DNA from 4 places in the Paenibacillus oryziterrae genome. Region 2 is predicted to be linked to each of the others. Evidence: riboswitches for the same ligand, from Rfam matches in the RefSeq annotation. Region 2 holds a riboswitch; each other region holds the start of a gene.
The links. A riboswitch is a leader RNA that binds a small molecule or an ion and turns the genes downstream of it on or off. The one in region 2 is predicted to bind cobalamin.
Positions count from the first base shown of each region.

Region 1: linked by a shared signal. The riboswitch ahead of ACAN55_RS13020 (energy-coupling factor ABC transporter permease) and the one ahead of ACAN55_RS11200 (S-layer homology domain-containing protein) in region 2 are both predicted to bind cobalamin.
Region 3: linked by a shared signal. The riboswitch ahead of ACAN55_RS03190 (anaerobic ribonucleoside triphosphate reductase) and the one ahead of ACAN55_RS11200 (S-layer homology domain-containing protein) in region 2 are both predicted to bind cobalamin.
Region 4: linked by a shared signal. The riboswitch ahead of metE (5-methyltetrahydropteroyltriglutamate--homocysteine S-methyltransferase) and the one ahead of ACAN55_RS11200 (S-layer homology domain-containing protein) in region 2 are both predicted to bind cobalamin.

Region 1 is NZ_JBGJZO010000010.1:105,067-109,381, forward strand. It holds gene cbiQ (cobalt ECF transporter T component CbiQ) at 1-581, opposite strand, end outside; gene ACAN55_RS13015 (energy-coupling factor ABC transporter substrate-binding protein) at 547-843, opposite strand; gene ACAN55_RS13020 (energy-coupling factor ABC transporter permease) at 840-1,607, opposite strand; cobalamin riboswitch at 1,859-2,048, opposite strand; gene ACAN55_RS13025 (SDR family oxidoreductase) at 2,179-3,078, shown strand; gene ACAN55_RS13030 (5'-3' exonuclease) at 3,150-4,076, opposite strand; gene ACAN55_RS13035 (arsenate reductase family protein) at 4,091-4,315, opposite strand, start outside.
Region 2 is NZ_JBGJZO010000008.1:88,470-92,784, reverse strand. It holds gene ACAN55_RS11200 (S-layer homology domain-containing protein) at 1-1,648, opposite strand, end outside; cobalamin riboswitch at 1,900-2,094, opposite strand; gene ACAN55_RS11195 (copper resistance CopC/CopD family protein) at 2,179-4,092, opposite strand; gene ACAN55_RS11190 (GAP1-N2 domain-containing protein) at 4,255-4,315, opposite strand, start outside.
Region 3 is NZ_JBGJZO010000002.1:167,988-172,302, forward strand. It holds gene ACAN55_RS03170 (sensor histidine kinase) at 1-431, opposite strand, end outside; gene ACAN55_RS03175 (response regulator transcription factor) at 418-1,113, opposite strand; tRNA gene ACAN55_RS03180 (tRNA-Thr) at 1,243-1,314, opposite strand; gene ACAN55_RS03185 (MTH1187 family thiamine-binding protein) at 1,412-1,720, opposite strand; cobalamin riboswitch at 2,072-2,302, shown strand; gene ACAN55_RS03190 (anaerobic ribonucleoside triphosphate reductase) at 2,457-4,315, shown strand, end outside.
Region 4 is NZ_JBGJZO010000007.1:141,448-145,762, reverse strand. It holds gene ACAN55_RS10550 (DUF1540 domain-containing protein) at 1-114, shown strand, start outside; gene metE (5-methyltetrahydropteroyltriglutamate--homocysteine S-methyltransferase) at 195-2,495, opposite strand; cobalamin riboswitch at 2,648-2,854, opposite strand; gene ACAN55_RS10540 (undecaprenyl-diphosphate phosphatase) at 2,955-3,815, opposite strand; gene ACAN55_RS10535 (AIM24 family protein) at 3,982-4,315, opposite strand, start outside.

The sequences.
Region 1 (4,315 bases), on a different contig from region 2:
CCCCGCCTTCCCCCGCGCAGCTTCCGGGCAAGCAGCATTCCATGTGCCGTATCGCTAAGCAGGAACAAAAAACGGTACATGATTAGCATCAGCTCCAATACGATTTGGGGCACACGAAGCCTCCGGAGAACCTGCAAGAGTTCAGCGAAAGGAGTTGTGAAGATAATAAAGAACATACAGGTTAGGCATGCCGCCATCCGCGACAACAGCAGTCCCGCCGTGAACAATCCATCAAAGGATATATAAGCCGCCTGTGCTGTACCCGGAAGGGCAATGGAAATAACAGCTTCACCGGAGGAAGGACTCCCTACTTCAATGAGCAGCGCCGGAAGACTCATACCGTAGAACAATAGTGCTGCCCCGAGCAGCATGCCATAGGCACGTACCGGAATCCTGGCATAACCGACACTCCATACAATCATCCATAAGGCAATGACAAGCTGAAGGGCAGGATGAAGGATGTAGGAGAGCAGGAACATGGATGCTGCGAACATGCTTTTCCACATCGGTGATACCTGCCGGAACCGATTGCTATAGGCTAAAGCGTCAATCCTTCTGATCATGAGATTTCTTTCCGCCATGTCTTCCTCTGAGGAACCCGAGTGTATAGCCGATTACTCCAGCGCCGATGGCCGCCTGCAAAGCGAACAGCATGCTTTCTGTTTCCCCTGGCAGTTCAGCCAAAGGCTTAAACCAGGGTGAATACGAAGGATTAATGTCACTAATTGCACTTTCAGCCGCATCGTCGGCTCCGCCGAATTCACCCTTCACGAAGAGCAGCGGCAATACTACGAGCAGGATCACAGCGAGCAGCATCCATCCGTTTTTCCATTTGGTGCTCATTCCGGTCCCGCCCCTTTCATATTCCGTTTAAGCAGCGACAGCTCACCCGGGCTATAAGCCTTTAACCAGTTCCACAGCAGCACCGTCAGCAGTCCCTCACTGATCGCCAGCGGAATTTGTGTGATGGCAAAAATACCTCCGAACTTCAGAAAAGAAGCCAAGATCCCGCCATTCGCTGCCGGAAAAGCAACTGCGAGCTGGAGTGAAGTAACGACATAGGTCATCATGTCAGCGACGAACGCTGCACTGAATACCGCCCAGCTCTCGCGGCCCGTGAATTTCAATACCAGCTTATATGCTGCATATCCGGCAAAAGGACCTGCCACCGCCATCGAGAACGCGTTCGCTCCAAGTGTCGTAATCCCGCCGTGTGCTAACAGCAGCGCTTGAAACAGAAGCACGATGGAGCCGATAACGCTCATGGGCAGCGGCCCCAGCATCACTGCGCCAAGCCCCGTACCCGTAGGATGGGAGCTGCTGCCGGTGACCGACGGCATTTTCAGCGCTGACAGCACAAAGGTGAACGCGCCCGACAGGCCAAGCAGCAGCTTCAACTCCGGGTTCTCCTGGGTCATTCTTTTCAAGCGAACCATGCCAAGAAAGAACAACGGCAGAAATACCGCCCACCAGAAAGCAGCCCAGCCTACCGGCAGAAAACCTTCCATAATGTGCATGGCTTCAGCGGTTCCCGGCTCATTGAGCGAGAAATATACAGTAAATCCGCCAACCAAGGCAGTAAGCTTCAATATCCTTCGCCTGTTCATTACATCTCCTCCAGCTTTATCATTCGACATCCCGGAAACTGCAAAAAACCCACCCTGTATGGGTGGGAGGTATATGTACTCTTCATCCGCAAAAAAATCCCGGCGTTAAATCTGCCCGCAGGCACCGCCCAAGGAGCTGTAACATCCGAATTCCGCCTGGCTTCCGAATGGTTGCTGCACCTCTTCGCGGAAAGGACAGACTTTCCGCTTCTTTTGCTATGTTCGTACACCACTCCTATCCGCGTAGAGTCCTGGTGTGCGCCAACAAGGTAGGTCTCCTGGCTTGGGATGCTAACGCCCGTTCTTCGTCTTCCCCGGCAAATGCCAAGTGACATGTTGAAGACAAGCTCTCCATTACAGTGGCGGGACCGCTCGGGACTTTCACCCGATTCCCTGTTATCCCTTGGCTCATGCAAGGGCACCTTGTTGTTCGCTATTTTATCCTGTACATCATAGCGGACTTGGCATGGGGTGTCTGTGATAAAAGTGGGAACTGGACCTGTCTCTGGGCACTCCTTAAGCCGGGATGAATATACTGATTTCAAAATCTTAATCATGAAAGGAAAGAGAAATGAATCCACTTTACCCGTATATCGGCAAAGAAGTCCGCTGCGAAGAAGTGCCAATTGCTTTTCCCGTCCAGCATCAACCCGGGCAGCCGGGGCTGGAATATCTGGTTGTTCCGCGCCCCCTTTATGACAACCCTAATTACAGAGGCAGCGGCAAGCTGCTAAACAAGGTTGCAATTATTACCGGCGGTGATAGTGGAATTGGGCGGGCGGTGGCAGTCGCTTTTGCCAAGGAAGGCGCTGATGTAGCCATACCTTATCTCAACGAACACCGTGATGCGGAGGAGACCCGAGAGGCCATTCATAACTTGGGTCGCCGCTGCCTCCTGATTCCGGGGGATCTGAGAAGTAAGGAAGCTTGCTGCCGCGCCGTTCAAATGACAATAGATTGCTACGGTACAATTGATATCCTTGTCAACAACCACGGTATACAATTTGTCCGAAACTCATATCTGGAGATCAGCGATGAACAGCTGTACAACACATTTAATACGAACATTATCTCCTTCTTTCATCTGACGACCGCTGCCCTGCCTCATATGCGCGCAGGTGCAAGCATTGTCAATACAGCTTCTGTCACCGCTTATGTCGGAGAAGAAACACTCATTGATTATTCCGCTTCCAAAGGGGCAATTGTCAGCTTTACCCGCGCTCTGGCGAACAATGTCGTCGGGCAGGGCATCCGGGTGAACGCGGTCGCTCCCGGCCCGATCTGGACACCGCTGAACCCGGCAACACAACCGCCGGAAGCCATCCGCACGTTCGGAACGAATGTACCTATGAAGCGGGCAGGACAGCCCTATGAGCTGGCACCCGTCTACGTTCTACTTGCTTCGGATGACGGATCCTATATCACAGGCCAGACCATCCATGTTAATGGAGGACAAATGGTGGCCACCTGAATTAGCGGAGAAATAAAAAAAGAAGTACTCCTCAGGTCTGTATAACCCGAGGAATACTTCTATACCTATTCTTAACCCAAATCCCCCAGCTCGATCTGTACGATGCCTTCTTCTTCCTGCACCGCGGAGATCAAATACATCAGGCTGCCGAATTCCAGCTCCTTGAATTTACGTGCCGCTGAATCTCTTGGCAATGCCCAGAGGCATTCAGTCAAGGTGCACACAATCGGCACATCGCAGCGGATCGATGCAAGCTCGCGGGATAAATGCAGCATATCGATATCGGCCTCAATCTTGGCTCTTACACCTTTCGGCAGCAGGTGCAGGTTCTCGATGACACCTTCCACGGTGCCGTAATCGGTCAGCAGCTTCAGCGCCGTCTTCTCACCGATCCCGCGGACGCCGGGATAATTGTCACTTGTGTCCCCCATGAACCCTTTCAGGTCGATGACCTGTGCGGGAGTCAGACCCTTGTCCGCTAACAGCTCCGCCGGATCATACACTTTATAGTTGGAACGGCCTTTTTTCATAATAACGACCTTAACGGTATCATTGACGAGCTGCAGCATATCGTGGTCTCCGGTCAGAATATAGACCTCGGACTCTTCACTAAAGCAAGACGCCAGTGTGCCGATGCAATCATCAGCCTCATAACCAACAAGACCCACGTTGGGTATCCCGAGCTCAGCAACGACCTCTTTGACCAGATCGAACTGCGGGATCAATTCCAGCGGAGGCTCAGCACGGTTCGATTTATACCCGTCATATTTCTCGGTGCGGAACGTGCCTTTGCCCATATCCCAGCAGCACACCACATGAGAAGGCTCAAAGGTAGATACTGCGTCGAAAAAATACTGCAAAAATCCATACACCGCATTCGTCGGCAGTCCCGCACTGGTCTTACGGATGTATCCGCCGTAGGCGGTGGCATAATAGGCCCGGAACAGCAGCGCCATTCCGTCCACGATCATAATCCGGCCCGATGTTTCTGCTGCCATGTGCAACCTCTCCCTTAGTTGTGATTGGCCAGGTGCAACTCTCTGCTCCAGGCTCCAGTATACAAATCTTCCTTGAATCCAACAGTAACCTGTCTACCGTCAGTGACTACGGGACGTTTAATCAGCATGCCATGACTTGCCAGCAGCTCCAACTGCTCCTGCTCATTTAGTTCCGGCAGCTTGCTCTTCAGATCCAGAGCCTTATACACTTCGCCTGAGGTATTAAAAAACTTCTTCAG
Region 2 (4,315 bases):
TTCCCTGTTTAACCGCGGTTTGAACGGCAACTGTCGCCCATGAAGAGATTAATTTCTGATCCGCAAACACGGGTGATACCAATACACGCTGTGTATACCGCGCTACGCTTGGACTTTTACCTTTACTGTAGCCGGTAACAGTCAGAGAATAGACCCCGCCCTTAACGCCGGCAGTAAATGCAGCTGTTCCATATACGTCTGAAGTGACACTTTGCGCACCCATTTGAACCTTAACCTGGGCTGCCGGAGTAACAACTGCCTTGCCGGTCTCCCAGTCCAGCATTGATTTCTGCACCTTCACTGTAAACGGCTTGCCGGCTGCCAGCTGAGCCGGTGTAACTGTGACGGAATCCACCAGCTGTGTTCCGGTGTCACCATAATACACGGTCAGCTGATCCCCGGACTCCAGAACAAACTCTCCCATCCCTACAGCAGGGAAAATCCATTCTCCCTGGCGGGACACGGCATAATTCCAGCCATCATAGCCGCCGTACAGACCTCCTTTAACACCTTGAATCCCTGATACATAATCACCGTAAGCACTGCTGGTCAGCTCAAGCGTAATTTTCTTGTCTGCTTTCAGCTTCTTTAATGCGTCCAGCGCATTTGCGGATGTTACATCGCCTTCAGCCAGAAGGCCCTGTGGACCTTCAATCACAACGGAAACCTGAACTTCAAGCGGCTGCTTCACCGGCTGCGGGAATGCATAAAACCGGCCTTCGCCTTTAACAAACAGCTGATAAGCCACGAGAGCCTGCAAAGCCTGCTCGGTTGCCAAAGCGTTGTACCCACCCGATAACGTGTGGGCAAATCCGCCATCTGTAGTACGGAAGCTAAGCAGACGATCCATCAGCTGATGACTGTCCTTCGTAAATTTCTGGCCGGCAGGATCCACGTTATTTGAGGTCAGCGCGATAATCGCCTGAGCGACACTCTCGCTGCTCTCCCCGTACCCGCCATGATTCTGCTGCTTATTGGACAGCCAGGAAACTGCACGGTCCACAGCGGCCTTCACTTCAGCTTTATCGAGGTGCGCAGACAAGGCTGTAAGTGTCATCGCCGTTACATCCGGATCACTGTCCCCAGTGGAGAGCGTAAAGCCGCCATCCGTGTTTTGTTTGGAGAGAATATGGCTCACCAGCTTATCTTGATTCCACTGTCCGGCGGCAGGCACGCTATAATGGCCTGAATCCAGTGCGAGCAGACTGTAGATCACTCCGTTAAGACCTTGATTGGTCATTCTGCTGTTATTGTAGATTTTCTCTACAAGATTATACCCGGCCAGATTTGTGGCATCGATGCCGGCTGCTGTTGCGGCGAGCACTCTGCGTGCGTAATCCGTAACATTGGTATATGTGCCTTTTTGAGTCTTCACTTCATTCTGCAGTCCGGTCAGGTAGCTATCCGGAAGAACGCTGCCGCTACGAACCAGAGCAATGGCCTGCCAGTCCGATTGAATTCCACGGCTTAGAACCGCCTGCTTGGCTGCAGTAAGAGCCTCTGCTGCTCCCGTTACTGAAACTGCTGTTGTGGTCTGCTCAGCGGCGGATACTCTGCCGGAAGGCACCAAGGAAGTACCGAGAACTGAAACGACCAGAAGCAATGCCATACTTAACATGAAATGTTTGAAAGATAAGATGCGTTTCATTATTTACCTCTTTTCTAATAGGTTTTTGAGAGCGGGGAAAAGGTTTTTGAGGGCCTTGAAAATAGTTTTGAGGGCCGTAAAAGCGGATGTCGTGCATCTAAGATGACGGCGACCGTCTTTTGGAAAATAAAAAAACCGCCCCTGACGGGCGGTCTCATATACTCATTGCGGGGCCAGACATGCTTCAGGCTTCAAGCCCGGACACGAAAGACCTATAACGCATGCTTCTGATTCTTACCCCCCGAAGAAAAGAAGCTGTCACCAAAAAGGCAGGTTTCCTGGCTTATGCCTCATCACTTCCCTTCGCCTTCCCGTTCCTTTAAGAAACAGTGGCCTATGAAGAGTTGCTCCGCATTTACAGTGGCGGGACCGCGCCGGATTGTGGACCGGACTTCCCTTTTAAGCAGACCCTGCTGGGGGCCCGCACCTCTTTTGATAAATATATATAATTTTAATATCCATAATGATAACTAGTAATCTCCCCTATGTCTATAGGGAAGCTCTTGGGATGCCGTCTTGCAGGTCTTTAATTACAGGGTTAGCTGCTTCTCGTAAGTATGAATCTTGCCCGCAGCGTCAGTGAAGGTTAACGTAACCTCCCACTCTCCTCCCCCGGTAAAATAATCCCCCTTCGCTTCATACATGTACTTGTCAAACCCTTCATAGCCATAGGGGTCAGGGCCTCCTCCAAGTGATTTTAGCTTAATAGATGCAGAGGTACCCTCATCACCGCCAGGAATAAGGACGGCTTCTGCTTCGGTGGGAGCCTCATTTCCTGTAGGCAGCCATACATCCATCCGCAGTGTCTGCCCGGAATTCTCATCGAACTCAATCCTCATAGACATATGAGCCGTATCCCCCATCACATGCCAATAGACCGGAGAGGCAACAAACGATTGGGCTGGAGGGGAAGTACCTGACAACATCCCCGCCAGAATAATAGCAGCAACAGCCAATATAATCTCCAGACGGATGGCTTGTATAAAGCCTCTTGGAATAACATCAACTTCTGCACCGGTTTTCTCAGCGAGCTTCTGATTCATCCTTGGAATCAACACCAATCGGTGTAGAGCGGCAATAACCAGAATCAATAAAGTGATAAGTGATTTAAGCAGAACCAGCTGCCCATATGGACTGTGGATTAGTAGCCCCCAGCTCCCGAGCCTGAATAAGGCCAAGAAGATCCCGCTTACGGCAACAGCAACAACCGACGGTAATGCAATAGCGGAGAAACGAAGGATAAGCTGATTTAGCCGGGAATAGGTTATCCCTGACTTCTCTCTGCCATGTATAACCGCGAGCAGCCCGCCTACACCGCCGAACCAGATAGCAGCAGCGCCGATATGCAGAATTTGGGCGGGGACGGCAAACATTCTGGCCGCATCATCTCCCGCCGCATGGCCTGTCAAAGGAAATAACACGATAAGCATAATAACTGCTGCAACCTTCACCAGAAGTGCTGGAAAGGATGTCCCCCCTGATCCCAGCGCCGCCAATACCAGGAGTCCAGCGGCCGCAGGACGCAGCCATGATGCGGTTCCGGCAAAGGTGTCTGTAATCACATTCAGCCACACTTCCGCATAACTTCCCGTACCCGGACCACCTAGCTCATGGGCTAGTGTACCCGTATGCACTACACCGGAGATAATAAAGATGAGGAAAGCCATAATGTATAGAATTCGCTCATTCCGGAGCGAGAATAAGGCAGGCAGGTTATATTCGCCATTCCCCCAAATTCCATACCGGAACAGGATAAAACCAGTGGCAGTGATTGCTGCCAATATATCTAATACGCGAATGAATTTCTCTAGCGCACCATACGAAACAACACCCTCTTCTGCCAATGCTCCCTTTTCAGATCCCGTATTATTTCCTGCCGCCGCAGTCTGCAAATTGCCCGCAGCTGGCGAAACTGCTGATGGTTCTGCCGTTACCGGATTTGGCGACGCACTGGGTGCGGAGCTGGGTGCAGCACTGGGTGCGGCACTCACCGTTACACCTCCCGCAGTTGTTGTGCCTGAGGTTGTGCCTGTTGTTGTACCTGTTGTTGTGCCTGTTGCAGGCACCTCTGTTGCCGCCGGATCTTCGGCGATAGTGAAACTAAAAGAGCCCTCGGTGACATGGGTATCCGCAGCAAGCACCCGGTAGCTCACGCTATACTCTCCTGCTACCAGATCAGGGATCTGATAGATGAACCAGTTGTCTTTTTCCGTACCCGGCTTGCCGTCAATCTTTCTTCCGGTTTGATCTTTTACCGTGATACTGCTAATGGAGGCATCAAATTTCTCACTATATTGAATTTTGATTTCGGCAGGTGATTGTTTAAGTATGGCATCGGCTGAAGGAATCGTCTGCTTCACCTTGGCGTGGGCACTAACCGGGGACGGGAGCAGAAATACAGCAATCATCAGCAGGATCAAAAGTGGATACATTCGTTGCTTCATCCGATTTACCCTCCTAAGCGGCTTACACAAATTATGATCGAACTTCTCTTTATAACCCCATTATAAGTGACATTTATCACACTTGCTGTGAATTTTATGTGTCCCGCTCCATACAAAAAACACTCCTGAAGCTTCAGGAGTGTCTATACATCGATTATATAATCAATCGGTTGGTTCCGGTGTTGCGCTGTCATCGTCTGCCGAATTTGTGTCGTCAGTAGCC
Region 3 (4,315 bases), on a different contig from region 2:
ACGGCATAAATGGTCTTTTGTTTACCAGAATCCTTTGTTAAATAGAAGAAGGATGTATTACTGTGAGCATCCAACTGCTGCTGATAGGACGGCAACAACAGCGGGTTGTCTCCCGCAGGTGACTGGGCGGTGATGGTCCAGGAGGTATCTGTTATGACAGCGAATTGGTCGCTTTGCAGATACTCCCATTCCATTCTGTGAGCGTCTGCCTGCCGCTGTTCTCGAATCTCCTCAGCATCATCAACTTGCGGCGATTGATTGAGCCACTCATCCAATGCCTTTTGACTAGCGGATTCCAGATTATGCCTCTCATCCCTGTGCATCACATCCGTCAGTACCCAATAGAAAGAAGCCGCCATGATGAGCAGAATCAATCCAATCATCGTACTGTAAAAAATGGTTAATTGCCTGCGGGTATTAGGTATCATCATGGTCAGCTCCGTTATCGATTAACCGGTACCCTCTTCCATGGACACTTCTAATCAGCTTCACAGTAAAGGGATCGTCGACTTTTTTTCGCAACAGCTTGATGACAGCATCAACCGCATTCAGAGTAACATCTGCGTCATTGCCCCACACATAATTGAGTATCCGCTCTCTGGAGAGCACAGTATTGGGATGACGAGCAAAAAACTCCAGCAATTGAAACTCGCGTTTGGTCAGAGTCAAGGGTACACCATCACGCTCTGCCTCCTGCGTATCAGGATTGAGCCGAAGACCGCTGACCGCATATCTTGTGGTATATCCCCGGGTCTGCTTTCTGCGGTCCAGAGATGTAATTCGGGCTAATAGTTCTTCGAAAGCGAAGGGCTTGATCATATAATCGTCCGCCCCTGTCAGAAGTCCGCTGACGCGATCCTCAATCTCACCGCGGGCCGTCAGCATCAGAATAGCCGTGTTGTCATTCAGACTTCGTTGCTGCCGGCATAGCTCCAGACCGGTTTTGCCGGGAAGCATCCAGTCCAGAATATAGAGATCAAATTCCGCGGTGGCAAAAAACATCTCCGCTTCTTCCGAATTGCGGGCCCATTCCGTCAGATGTCCTGCCAACTTGAGCTTGTACTGGATCATGTAACCAAACTTAGCGTCGTCTTCTACTAATAGAATGCGCATAATAGCCTGCTTTCTTAGTTCTTAATGTGTTTAGGTTATTTTCATTATAACGATTAAAAATGAAAAAATAATGAAAAAAAGCGCAACTTCCAGACTCTTGGAAGCCGCGCTATTCATTCTCAGAAAGGATGCTGGTGAAGGGAATTGAACCCCCGGCCTACGCATTACGAGTGCGTTGCTCTACCCCTGAGCTACACCAGCATAAAAAAACACATTTCCGTCAAACAAAAGAGATTATACAAGGCCGCGCTGAAAAATCAATCCTTTTTACCGGGCATCCGCAGCTTGCCTATTTCCACTAGTTCTCCAGTAGCTTGCGCTCTACGGCTTCAAGTTTGCTGCGGCTGGTGGATTCCTTGTCCCGGCGGTCGTCGATTTTGACAGAGGTCGAGACACGCTTGGCTCCGCCTGCAAAAGGGGACTCGTGCAGCGCCTCAACAGCCGCGAGAATACGTCCCAAAGAGCCCTCAATAATGGTCCCCATCGAGGTTAGTTCATACGTTATCCCCTCCACCTTCTCCAGCACACGCTGCATATCCGCTACATAACTACTGAGACTCGTGCTTCCTGTTCCAATCGGAATGACCGTTACTTCGGCAATAGCCATTTTGATCCCTCCTAAACCTTAAGTGTGGACTCTAGCGAGCCTATTCTATTGTATCAATTCCACTGTCTCCCCACAAACAGACCCAGTTATGGCTATACACGGGAGAGGAGAACCAGGACCAATGTACCCCCGAACAAGCGATCAAATTTTGGAGTGATTGTGGCATCTTTGCGGAGGTTTTATGAATCATTTTTGGCGGCTTCTCCTTCTTCCTGTGGATCAATTGTGGATTACCTGTGGACGGGCTGTGGATCAATTGTGGAGTACTTTCGCGAAGTCCGCATCCGGCGCGGATTTGTGAAAAACATGTTTACAAACACAATATATTGGGTTAATGTTATTCAACAACAACCAAATATAGTGGACACAGGCGCTTTAATTCGTTGATCGGATTTCAGCTTAATAGGGAAGTGCGGTGCAAATCCGCTGCGGTCCCGCCACTGTGAACCGGCTGCCCTCCGGCATTTCATGCCCAGGAGTGGACACCTCTGCAAGCAGAAACCACTGGGATGGCAACACGCCCCCGGGAAGGGGCTTGAAGAGGCCGGAAGCCAGGAGACCTGCCTGTATCCTTACGACACCATCTAATAATCCCTGCGGAGAACAGGAACGGTGTCCGAATGCGAACCAAATCAAGACAAGCCGCACGATCCGATGGGATTGCTGCGTTTACGCATACGGGCATTTCCTGCTTCCGCAGGAAATGCTTTTTTTATATCGAGAGGAGAACGGTACAATGACCTTGCTGGAGAAACGGTACAACGGCACACCAGATACCACGGAAGTTCTTTTGGAGGAAGTAGTCAGTCTGGGACGCGATATTATTGACAGCCTGGACCTGGATTTACTGCGCGAGAACGCCAATTTGAACGGAGAAAGCTTCTCCGGCAAGATGAGCAAGTTCGGCAGCGAGTACTCCAAATGGTACGCCCGTAACTTCACCATGCCGCCGCAGCTCGTACAGGCCATCGAGGACAATGTAGTATATGTGCATGACCTGGACCAATATGCCATCGGGACCACCAACTGCATTTTCATTCCGTTCGCCAAGCTGCTGCGTGAAGGCTTCAACACCGGGAACGGCAGTGTCCGCCCTCCTAATTCCATTATGACAGCGATGTCTCTGGTCGCGATTATTTTCCAGTCCCAGCAAAACGCACAATACGGCGGCGTATCAGCTAATATGCTGGACTATGATCTTGCTCCTTACGTCACCAAATCCTTCGCCAAGCTGTTCCGCAAGGGACTCGAGTATTTTGAAGAAGGACAAGCTGGCGACATTTCCGGTGATATCTCAATGAGCCGCAGCGACCTCGCGGAGCAGTATCCGAGAGCCTTCCGCTTTGCCCAAAAAGAAACCGAGAGCGAAACGCTGCAGGCCGCTGAAAGCATGATACATAACCTGAATACGATGTCCAGCCGCTCCGGCGGACAAATTCCTTTTACTAGCATTAACTACGGAACCTGCACCTCCCCTGAAGGACAGCTCGTCATCAGCTCCCTGCTGACGGCAACTATGAACGGGCTGGGCAGCGGCGAGACACCGGTGTTCCCGATCCAAATCTTCAAATGCAAACAGGGTGTCAACCAGCAGCAGGGCGATCCCAACTATGACCTGTTCCTGAAGGCTGCCGAGTGCTCGGCCCGCAGATTGTATCCGAACTTCGCCAATCTCGACGCGCCGCTCAACATGCAGTACTATGATCCGGCTGACCCGGATACAGAATTTGCAACCATGGGCTGCCGTACCCGGGTACTCGGTGACCGCTTCGGACGTAATCACTGCTCCGGTAAGGGCAATCTAAGTTTCAATACACTGAATCTTGTTCGGCTTGGTTTGGCCCATGGTACGGCCACTGGACGCCGCCTTGTCGCTGATGAAGATGGCTTCTACGATGATCTGGACTATTACATGGATATCGCATTAGAGGGACTTCTCCACCGTTTCCGGATTCAAGCCGCCCAAAAAGCCAAAGCCTCCGATTTCATGATGCGCGAAGGCGTCTGGGAAGGCGGCGAGACACTGGCAGCGGATGACCATGTTGGCGAGCTTCTGAAGCATGGCAGCCTGTCGATCGGTTTTATCGGAATGGCAGAGTGCATGAAAGCAATGTACGGCAAACACCACGCCGAGGACATGGATGTCCATGCCAAAGCCCTGGCGATCGTCCGCCATATGCGCGAATACTGCGACCGCAAGAGTGATGAGCTGAATCTGAACATCACCTTGTTCGCTACTCCGGCCGAAGGATTGTCCGGCAAGTTCACCAAGATTGACCGCAAAGTACTGGGCTCTATCCCTGGCATAACTGACCGGGAATATTATACGAATTCCTTCCATGTTCCGGTCTATTACGACCTGGCAGCTGCCCGCAAGATCAGCTTGGAAGCTCCGTTCCATGAGCACTGCAACGCCGGCGCTATTTCGTATGTGGAGCTGAACGGTAATGCCCGCAGCAACCCGGCGGCTTTTGTCAAAATCATCAAGTATGCCCTGGAGCAGCAAATCAGCTATTTCAGCATTAACCATCCGATTGACCGTTGCTCGAGCTGCGGCTATGAAGGCGTCATCGGCACGAACTGCCCATCCTGCGA
Region 4 (4,315 bases), on a different contig from region 2:
GCAAAAGACGTAGTATGCGAAGTAAGCTCTTGTTCACACTGGGCTGAAGAGAACAGATGCAGCGCCGATTCCATCTTAGTCGCTTTTCACAGCGCACTTGAAGCGAGTAAATAAGAAATAGATGGGAAGGGACCCTCCACGGTTCCTTCTTTTCTTATCCTCATTTTATCAACAGTGAGAATGATTATCAAGGATTAATTACTTACTGCCGCAACTTTCTCTCTGGCGATGACCGCAGCCTGCACCATATTCCGCAGTGCCGCCTCCGTCTCTTTCCAGCCCCTTGTCTTCAGGCCGCAATCCGGATTGATCCAGAACTGCTCCGGTCTCAGCACCCGCAGCGCCCGCTCAATATTCGCCGCCATCTCCTCGGCTTCCGGAACACGTGGGCTGTGAATATCATATACGCCAAGGCCAATGCCCTTGTCATATCCCTGTTCTTCAAATCCGGCGATTAATTCACCATGGCTGCGTGAAGTCTCAATCGAGATGACATCGGCATCCATGTCCGAAATCGGGCCGATCATCTCGTTAAATTCGCTATAGCACATATGTGTATGAATCTGTGTCGTCGCTTTGACTGAATTGGTTGCAATCCGGAAAGATCTCACTGCCCAGTTGAGATAATGTGCGTGATATCGTGCTTTCAGCGGCAGACCTTCTCTTAACGCCGGTTCATCCACTTGGATCATCAATATACCGGCATCCTCCAGAGCCTGCACCTCCCGACGCAGTGCAAGCGCAATCTGGTTAGCTACTTCCTCCCGGCTCAGATCATCCCGCACAAAGGACCAATTAAGGATTGTAACCGGTCCGGTGAGCATACCCTTCACGGGTAGTGTGGTCAGTGATTGGGCGTAGACACTTTCATTTACCGTCATGGGCTTAGTGAAGGTAATATCACCGTAAATAACGGGAGGCTTCACGCAGCGTGAGCCGTAGGACTGCACCCAGCCGCCTTGAGTAAAAAGATAACCGCCGAGCTGTTCCCCGAAAAATTCAACCATATCCGTCCGTTCAAATTCCCCATGCACCAGGACATCCAGCCCAAGCTTTTCCTGCAGGGCAATAGCGTCTGCGATCTGCTGGCGGATAAATCCATCATACCGCTGCTGGTTCCAGATACCTTTCCGCCATTTCAGGCGAGCCTGCCGGACCTCCGGTGTCTGTGGGAAGCTTCCTATGGTTGTCGTTGGAAGCAGCGGGAGCTTCCATTTCTCCTTCTGGACCATCAGCCGTTCAGCATAAGGCAGGCTTCGGCCGTCCGGGAGATTCTCCAGGCTTCGCACCTCTTTCGCCACCTCCGCGTTGGCCCGTTCGGGCAGGGCGCGGAAGACAGCCAATGCATCCCGGCTATCCTGAAATGAAGCGGCATAAATCCCGGGTTCAGATCCGAATGCTGTAGCCACAAGTGTAAGTTCAGCCAGCTTCTCTTCGGCAAAGGCCAGTGCACCCCGCAGAACCTGCTTCAGCTTGGTCTCACCCTTCACCGTTACCGGCACATGCAACAGACTGCACGAAGGCTGTAGAATCAGTCGCTGTGGATCGACAACACTCGCCAGCTTCTCTACCAGCAGCAGCTTGGCATCCAGATCAGACCGCCAGATGCTGCGCCCATCGATAATGCCAGCCCCCAGCCATTTGTCTTCCGGCCAACTGATTCTCAACAGGGCCTCAAGATTAGCACCACCGTCATGTACAAAGTCAAGCCCGATCCCCTGCACCGGAAGCTTCAGCAGTTCTTCCAGTGGTTCTGCAGATTCAAAATAAGTCTGCAGCATAAGGTTTAGCCCTGGAACCGAGTGTGATATCTCTGTGTAAATCGTCTGCAGCAGTTCAAGATCCTCCGAGTTTAGTCCGGTAACTATCGCTGGCTCATCCACTTGTACCCACGTTACACCTTCCTGCTCAAGTTCCTGCAGCAGCTGCACATATACCGGAAGAAATCTTCTGCAGATCTTCCCGATATCAGTTGGTGCATATCCTTTGGAGAGCTTCAAGAAAGTGAACAGTCCAACGATTACAGGCTTACCTTCAATTCCCGCCTGCGTTTTAGCGAACCGGTAAGCATCCAGCGGTTTATTCACAGTCAATTGCGGCTGAAGGCTGCCAAGCTCAGGAACGATATAATGATAGTTGGTATTGAACCACTTCGTCATCTCACAAGCGGCTGCTTCTTTACTTCCCCGGGCCATGGAAAAATACAGCTCAAGGCTCACCTCACCACCGGTATATCCGTATCGTTCCGGAATAATTCCGAGCATTACTGCCATATCCAGCATGTGGTCGTAAAAGGTAAAGTCATTCACCGGAATCAGATCAATGCCGGCTTCCTGCTGAATACGTAAGGTCTGAAGCTGTATGGCAGCCATCTCTGCAAAGAAACCTTCTTCGTCCAGACTCCCGGTCCAGAAGGCCTCAAGTGTTTTTTTCCATTCACGGTTCCTGCCAATTCTCGGATATCCGAGATTACTGACTTTCAGCTCCTGTGCCATCTGAATCTCTCCTCTTCTGATACTATTTTTGTTAAAAATGAAATATGTCCCTGTACAGCAAAAAGGCGTCTTTCCCGAAAAAAGTCATGGGGAAAGACGCCTGTCCATTTGAACGGCTAACGTCTAACACCTCCCTATCTCCCGTAGGTATTGCAGTGCTGTTGAAACAGGCAGGTCTCCTGGCTACGGCGTCCACGTTCCCGGCAGTCTTCCCGACAGCTTCATGCTGCCAGTGACTCTTCTTGCGGGGAACTCATCCGTTACAGTGGCGGGACCGCGTCGGCATCATACCGATCTTCCCTTTTAACCCCCGAAGCTTAAGGCAGCTTTCGGCAGGCACCTGTTTCCGTTATTGAATTAGGTTAATACTTAAAGTTTATACGTTTCATCTTACGGCAAGACCCGGCAATCTACAATAGATTGCCGGGTCTTTGGGTTATACCAAAACCTGATAGCCAGTTAGAAGAAAATAATATACACGACACCAGCCAGAACAATCCGGTACAGGGCAAAAGGCAGCAGTTTGATCTTGTTGATCAGCTTCAAGAAGAAGCGCATCGAAAGTAAAGCGAACAGGAACGCGCTGATAAAGCCTGCGATAAAGAAGGGTAACGCATCAAGCGTAAAGTACTGCCAGTTCTTGACCAGTGAGATCAGGCTGGCGCCGGCCATGATCGGCACGGCCATGATGAAAGTGAAATCCGATGCCGCCCGGTGGCTCATACCCAGCAGAACCCCTCCAGAGATGGTGGAGCCTGATCTTGAGAATCCCGGCCACAGCGACAAGCACTGAATGAGTCCGATACCCAGCGCCTGCCGGTATGTAATCTGATCGACACTCTCTGCCTTGACCTTCTTGGGTGCGAACCGGTCAGCAGCAAGCATGAATATTGCGCCGATAACTAGTCCGACGAGTACCGTTGATGTGGAGAATAAGTACTCATCAATGTAATCCTCGAGCACAAGCCCCAGCACAGCGGCGGGAATGAGGCCCACGATTACCTGTGCCAGCTTAAGTCGCCCGTCCGTTTCAACTTTAAGCTGACCTTCCGGTACAGCTTCTAATTCTCTGCGGCTGAACCTCTTCAGCCCGAGCAGATCAATAAACCTTTTCCGGAAAATAATAACGACCGCAAGTATCGAGCCCAGCTGTATGACCACCTTGAACGTGTTGGCGGCGTATTTTCCCAGGAACTCCTGGGACTTCAACCACATATCGTCCACAATAATCATGTGACCCGTGGAAGACACCGGAGCAAATTCAGTAAGACCTTCAACAATTCCGAGCAGGATTGCTTTGATAATCGTCAGCAGTTCCATGCCATCCCCCCATAGAGTCTGTTTATTATCTATATTGTAAACTCCATTTGCTATTACTGAGACTTTCATCCCCTTACATGATTAGACACGCAAAAAAACTGAGCGACGGACTGGGAGGAGCTGTTGATCGCCCCCAGTCCTTCACCCAGTCCTTCACCCGGTCAGCCTATCTTCCGTCCAGCAGATTTCCGAGACCGCCAAGAATGCTGCCTTCTTCTTTGCGTCCGGTGCTTCCGGCTGCAGATAGAATCCGTCCGGCCATCCGGCTGAAAGGCAGCGATTGGACCCACACCTTGCCTGGCCCGCGAAGCGTAGCAAAGAACAAGCCTTCGCCGCCAAACACAGCCGTTTTAATCCCTTTGACCATTTCAATATCATATTGAACTGACGAGGTCATGGCAACAAGACATCCTGTATCAAGCTTGATGACTTCACCAGGCTGCAAGGTTCTTTCCATGACATACCCGCCGGAATGGACGAAGGACAAGCCGTCACCCTCC